Regions from separate parts of the Streptomyces sp. NPDC096046 genome, predicted to be linked through region 2. Evidence: riboswitches for the same ligand, from Rfam matches in the RefSeq annotation. Region 2 holds a riboswitch; the other holds the start of a gene.
What was found. A riboswitch is a leader RNA that binds a small molecule or an ion and turns the genes downstream of it on or off. The one in region 2 is predicted to bind S-adenosylmethionine.
Positions count from the first base shown of each region.

Region 1 (3,382 bases), on a different contig from region 2:
TCCTGCCGTTCCTCTTCTTCCTGCCGGTGCGCTTCCCGGCGTGGGTCGTGCTGCCGTTCTGGGCGGCGCTGCAGTGGCTGGCGGCGGGGCGGGCCTCGGACGGGCCGGGGGTGGCCTACCTCGCCCACCTCATCGGGTTCGGTCTGGGCTTCGGCTGTGCGTCCGTCCGCTACGGCCGCCCCACCGGCCCTACTAGAGTGAAGGCCGCCCCTGCTCCGGCCCCCGAGGGAGAGAACCAGCCGTGATCACCGCGATCGTCCTGATCAAGACCAGCGTGGACCGGATCCCCGAGATCGCCGAGTCGATCGCGGCGCTGGACAGCGTCAGCGAGGTCTTCTCCGTCACCGGCACCTACGACCTGATCGCGATGGTCCGGGTGAAGGAGCACGAGGACCTGGCGGAGGTCATCCCGGGCCGGATCAGCAAGATCCCCGGAGTCGAGGGCACCGACACGCACGTGGCGTTCCGCACGTACTCGCAGCACGATCTGGAGGCGGCGTTCTCGATCGGCCTGGACAACTGAGGCCGTCGCGTCCCGCCCGCGCGTGACCTGCTCACGGGCGTCCCCGAGCCCGCCGGGCGGATGATCGCCCCCGGCAGCCGCCCACCGGCTCAGGCGGAGGTGTCCGGCACGCAGCGCCCGTCCTCGGTGCGGTAGCTCCACTGCGCCCCGTCCGTCACGAGTTCCTTCACCGCCCGCACGAACCGCTCCACGTGCTCGTCGGGCGTGCCCGCGCCGAAGCTGACCCGGATGGCGTTGAGCGACTTCTCCCCGGGCGCCGCCTCCGGCGACCCGCACTCCCCCTGCGTCTGCGGGTCGCCGCCGAGCAGCGTGCGCACCAGCGGATGGGCGCAGAACAGCCCGTCCCGCACGCCGATGCCGTACTCGGCCGACAGGGCGGCGGCGAAATGGGAGCTGTTCCAGCCCTCGACGACGAAGGAGAGCACCCCGACCCGCGGCGCGTCGTCCCCGAAGAGGGACAGGAACCGCACCCGGGGAACGTCGGCGAGACCCTCGCGCACCGTGCGGACCAGGTACTGCTCACGGGCCACGAGGGTGTCGAAACCGGCCTCGGTCAGCGCCTTGCAGGCCGAGGCGACGGCGTAGGCGCCGATGACGTTGGGCGAACCGGCCTCGTGGCGGGCGGCGCTGTCGTGCCACTCCACGTCCACTCCCCCGTCCTCTCGCCGGCCGACCTTGCGGCTGGCGCCGCCGCCCGCGAGATACGGCTCGGCCGCGCGCAGCCAGTCGGCCCGCCCGGCCAGGACGCCCGAGCCGAAGGGCGCGTACAGCTTGTGCCCCGAGAAGGCGACCCAGTCGACACCGAGGCCGGCGACGGACACCGGGTGGTGCGGGGCCAGCTGGGCGGCGTCCAGCACGATCCGCGCACCATGGGCGTGCGCCGCCGCGGCGAGTTCCCGTACCGGCCACAGCTCGCCGGTGACGTTCGAGGCGCCGGTGACGCAGACCAGGGCCGGCCCGTGGCCCCCCGCCGTCGACCCGGTCCGGCCGGCCAGGGCGCGCTCCAGGGTCTCGACGGCCTCACGGGGGCCGCGCGGGGCGTCGAGGTACGTCACGCGGGCCTTGCGCCAGGGCAGCAGGGCGGCGTGGTGCTCGGTCTCGAAGACGAAGACCTCGCAGTCGGTGGGGAGCGCGGCGGCGAGGAGGTTGAGGGAGTCGGTGGTGGAGCGGGTGAAGACCACCTGGTCGTCCTCACGGCAGTCGAGGAACTCCGCGACGGCCCGGCGGGCGCTCTCGAACAGGTCGGTCGACAGCTGGGACAGGTACCCGGCCCCGCGGTGCACGCTGCCGTAGTAGGGCGCGTAGGCGGCCACGTCGTCCCAGACCCGCTGGAGCGCCGGAGCGCTGGCGGCGTAGTCGAGCGCGGCGTAGGAGACCTCACCGCCGGTCACGAGCGGGACGGTGACATCCCGTCCCAGAACGGGCAGCGGGGCACAAACGGACTGATCGGCGGCAACGGTGGAGACGGACATGGGTGAACTCCCGTGAAGGCAGGTGGAATCCGCCCGCGAGCACGTACGGCTACACGCGAGCACGTACGGCTACAAGCGGGGGTGCGGGAAAGAGGGGTGCGGAGGCGGGGCTCTGCGGCCCTATCGCATTCGCTGGTTCACGAGAGACTCCTCGTCACGCGCTTGCCACAGACCTCGCTGCCTGCGGCCCGGTCTTCACCCGGGGCACCCCGCCACGGACGGAGGGTTGCCGGACAGTCGGCCGGGGCCTCATGACTGTCACTCATGACCTGCCAGGAACGTACGCGAAATGATCGATGTCCCGCAACCCGAGTCCGGATCGCGGGACACCGTCCGGGTTCCCTACGTATTGCTCGCGGCCACCCAGCGCTCCAGCGTCCGCTTGGCCGCACCGGAGTCGATCGACTCGGCCGCCTTCACCATCGCGGTACGGATCTGCTCGGCCAGGGGCGCGGTGGTGGGCTCCAGGGCCACCAGGGCCGCGGCCGAGTTCAGCACCACCGCGTCCCGCACCGGCCCTGTCTCTCCGTCCAGCAGCCGCCGCGCGACCTCCGCGTTGTAGGAGGCGTCCGCACCGCGCAGGGCCTCCACGGGGACCAGGGGGAGGCCGACGTCCCGGGGGTCGAAGGCCTCCTCGGTGACCTCGCCGTCCCGGACGATCCACACCCGGGACGTGGCCGTGGTGGTGAGCTCGTCGAGGCCGTCGTCACCCCGGAAGACCAGGGACGAGTTGCCGCGCTCGGCGAACACGCCCGCGACGATCGGCGCCATGCGGGGATCCGCCACACCGACGGCCTGGGACCGGACCCGGGCCGGGTTGGTCAGCGGGCCGAGGGCGTTGAACACCGTGCGGATGCCCAACTGGCCGCGGGCCGCTCCCGCGTGCCGCAGCGCCGGGTGGAACTTCACCGCGAAACAGAAGGTGATCCCCGCCTCCTCGGCCACCTCGACGACCCGGTGCAGCGGCAGCTCCAGGTTGACCCCGAGCTTCTCCAGCACGTCGGAGGCCCCGGACGCCGAGGACGCGGCCCGGTTGCCGTGCTTGACGACCTTCGCGCCGGTGCCCGCGACGACGATCGAGGACATCGTGGAGATGTTGACCGTCTTCGCGCCGTCACCGCCGGTGCCGACGATGTCGACCGTCGCCCCGGGCACCTCGATCACGTTGGCGTGCTCGTACATCGTGCGGACCAGGCCGTTGATCTCCTCGACGGTCTCGCCCTTGGCGCGCAGGGCCACGACGAACCCGGCGATCTGCGCCTCGGTCGCCTCGCCGCGCATGATGCGGTCCATCGCCCAGGCGGTGTCGTCGGCGCTCAGGTGCCTGCCGTCCAGCAGGCCGTTCAGCAGCAGGGGCCAGGAGCGGCCCGCCGCGGTGTCGCCTCCA
Region 1 covers NZ_JBEOSZ010000009.1:207,735-211,116, reverse strand. Annotated here, with positions in the region: gene ABTX62_RS11430 (rhomboid family intramembrane serine protease) at 1-245, shown strand, start outside; gene ABTX62_RS11425 (Lrp/AsnC family transcriptional regulator) at 242-523, shown strand; gene ABTX62_RS11420 (aminotransferase class V-fold PLP-dependent enzyme) at 613-1,995, opposite strand; SAM riboswitch class IV at 2,149-2,265, opposite strand; gene trpD (anthranilate phosphoribosyltransferase) at 2,338-3,382, opposite strand, start outside.
Region 1: it holds a riboswitch for S-adenosylmethionine, as region 2 does, so the genes downstream of both, ABTX62_RS11420 (aminotransferase class V-fold PLP-dependent enzyme) here and thrC (threonine synthase) in region 2, are expected to answer to the same signal.

Region 2 (3,382 bases):
GCAAGTCGGGCTCCACAAAAGGAACAAAAGCCGCAAAAGATGCGCACACTTTGGCTACATCTTGTCGGGCTCGCGGCAGGAATTCAGGGTTCCGATCAGAGGATCTGGATCGCGTTCCCCAACTGTACCGCGCTCAATCACACAGAATTGCCCCCTCCGCTTCTCTCACGGAGGGGGCAATTCGATGAACTCACAGTGACGGCGGTTACCGAAGGTAATAAACGGGTCGGCCGACCGGTTTCAGCCGCCGGCGACGGCGGGAATGATCGACACCCCGGCGCCGTCGGGCGTCGCCGTCTCCAGCCCCTGTTCGAACCGCACGTCGTCGTCATTGACGTACACATTGACGAACCGGCGCAGCTTGCCCTGGTCGTCCAGCACCCGGGCGGCGATCCCGGTGTGGTTCTTCTCCAGATCGGCGATGACCTCGCCGAGATTCGCCCCCTCGGCGGCGACCTCGGCCTGACCGCCGGTGTAGGTGCGCAGGATGGTGGGGATGCGAACGGTGACGCTCATGACTTTCAAACCTCCGGATCGGGTGACGCACCTGCCCTTAGGGGCGCGGGGCTGTGTCGATATGCGGCTCCGCCGCGTGGGCGCGACCAGCCCCCACGGCCCGCAGCGAACAACGACGCTCAGACGAGCCCGGCCTCACGGAACGACTCGAGGTTGGGGCGAATGGTCGCCGTCAGACCCGTGCCCGCCACCGCGTCCAGCGTCTTGAGTCCATCGCCGGTGTTGAGCACGACAGTGGTCCTGGTGGGGTCGAGCAGCCCGTTCTCCAGCAGCTTCTTCGTCACACCCACCGTCACCCCACCGGCGGTCTCCGCGAAGATCCCCTCGGTCCGAGCCAGGATCTTGATCGCCTCGACGACCTGCTCGTCGTTCACGTCCTCCACCGCACCGCCCGTCCGCCGCGCGATGTCCAGCACATACGGCCCGTCCGCGGGATTGCCGATCGCCAGCGACTTGGCGATCGTGTCCGGCTTCTGCGGGCGCACCACGTCGTGCCCGGCCTTGAACGCCGTGGACACGGGCGAGCAGCCGAGCGCCTGCGCGCCGAAGATCTTGTACGGCTTGTCCTCGACCAGACCGAGCTTGATCAGCTCCTGGAGACCCTTGTCGATCTTCGTGAGCTGCGAGCCGGAGGCAATCGGCACCACGATCTGGTCCGGCAGCCGCCAGCCGAGCTGCTCGCAGATCTCGTACGCCAGGGTCTTGGAACCCTCCGCGTAGTACGGCCGGAGGTTGACGTTGACGAAGCCCCAGCCCTCCCCGGCCGGGTCGCCGATCAGCTCGGAGCAGAAGCGGTTCACGTCGTCGTAGTTGCCCTGGATGCCGACGAGCTCGCCGCCGTAGACCGCGGCCATGACGACCTTGCCCTGCTCCAGGTCGTGCGGGATGAACACGCAGGAGCGGAAACCGGCGCGGGCCGCCGCGGCACCCACCGCACCGGCGAGGTTGCCGGTGGAGGAGCAGGAGAGCGTGGTGAAGCCGAAGGCGCGGGCGGCCTCGATGGCCTGGGCGACGACGCGGTCCTTGAAGGAGTGCGTCGGGTTGCCCGAGTCGTCCTTGACGAACAGCTTGCCGGCGTCGACGCCCAGCTCGCGCGCGAGGTTGTCGGCCTTGACGAGCTTGGTCCAGCCCGGGTTGATGTTCGGCTTGTCCGCCACGTCGGCCGGGACCGGCAGCAGCGGGGCGTAACGCCAGATGTTCGCGGGGCCCGCTTCGATGCGCTTGCGGAGCTCCTCGGCGTCGTAGGACGAGAAGTCGTAGGCGATCTCCAGCGGACCGAAACACTCCTCGCACGCGAAGACCGGGCCGAGGGGGACGCGGTGACCGCACTCGCGGCAGCTGAGCGCCGCGGCGGGACCGAGGTCTACGGTGGAGTCAGTGGTGCTTGCGACAGTCTGCACAGCCATGTGAGGCGAGGCCCTTCCTCATCTTCCTCACGACGCGTTTCGCCGTGAGACGGATTTGGCACCTTCCCTAGCCGGGAGCCTCGCGATGTGGTCGCCAGTGACCTACGAGAACCGACTGGAGGGTTGCCGGGGCTTCATCGGGCCGTATCCCTCTGCCCCTCTGGATGAGCTGTATGTGGTTGTAGGCGGCGGGTGACCCCGGACATGCGATGGTCATCCGCGTTGTTCAAGACTGTAACCGACGACCAGGACAGTTGAGATAGTCGTCCGAACCGCGAGATGACTGTACCCGTCAGCCGCTAGCGCGGCGGGCAGTCCGTCCCGCCTGAAGTACGCAGAGGAGCCGCCACGGTGCTGGAAGAAGTCGAGCGGTGGCTGAGCACCCGTTCCTGGTCCGCGAACGATCGCCCGCTCCACCGGATCCTGGCCGCCAAGCAGCGCACGGGCCGGACGGTCAGCGTCGTGCTGCCCGCGCTCAACGAGGAGGCGACGGTCGGTGACATCGTCGCCGTCATCCGCCACGACCTGATGCGGCAGGTCCCGCTCGTCGACGAGCTGGTCGTCGTCGACTCGGGGTCGACCGACCGCACGTCCGAGGTGGCCGCGGCCGCGGGCGCGCGGGTGGTGCACCGCGACGGGATACTCCCGCGCCTGCCCGCCGCGCCCGGCAAGGGCGAGGTGCTGTGGCGCTCCCTGCTCGTCACCCGCGGGGACATCGTCTGCTTCGTCGACGCGGACCTCAGGGACTTCTCGTCCGACTTCGTCTCCGGGATCGTGGGCCCGCTGCTCACCGAGCCGGACGTGGACCTGGTGAAGGCCATGTACGACCGTCCGCTGGCCGGTGCGGCCGGGCAGGGCGGCCGGGTCACCGAACTGATGGCGCGCCCGCTGCTCAACATGCACTGGCCGCGGCTGGCCGGCTTCGTGCAGCCGCTCGGCGGCGAGTACGCGGCCCGCCGCTCCCTGCTGGAGCGGCTGCCGTTCCCCGTCGGCTACGGCGTGGAGCTGGGCATGCTCGTCGACGCCCTGCACCTGGCGGGCCTGGACGCCCTCGCCCAGGTGGACGTCGGGATGCGCAAGCACCGGCACCAGGACGGGCAGGCGCTGGGCCGGATGGCCGCCGCGATCTACCGCACGGCCCAGCTGCGGCTGGCCCGCGGGCACATGATCCGGCCGTCCCTCACGCAGTTCGAGCGCGGCGAGGACGGCTTCGAGCCCCGGACGTACCGCGTGGACACCGAGGAACGTCCGCCGATGGTGGAGATCGCCGAATACCAGGCGCGGAGAGCGGCCTGACCGGGCCCGTTTTCGGCCGCGCGCGGCAGATCCGTACGTTTGAGCGTTTCCGGGCCGGGCTAGGTTGAGGTCTATGGCTTCAACGTACGGTGCTGCGCAGGTTCTGGTGGCCTCCAACCGCGGTCCGGTCTCGTACACGGTGGGCGAGGACGGTTCGCTGGACG
Region 2 covers NZ_JBEOSZ010000013.1:13,769-17,150, forward strand. Annotated here, with positions in the region: gene ABTX62_RS14040 (MoaD/ThiS family protein) at 241-516, opposite strand; gene thrC (threonine synthase) at 636-1,922, opposite strand; SAM riboswitch class I at 1,938-2,093, opposite strand; gene ABTX62_RS14050 (glucosyl-3-phosphoglycerate synthase) at 2,274-3,218, shown strand; gene ABTX62_RS14055 (alpha,alpha-trehalose-phosphate synthase (UDP-forming)) at 3,292-3,382, shown strand, end outside.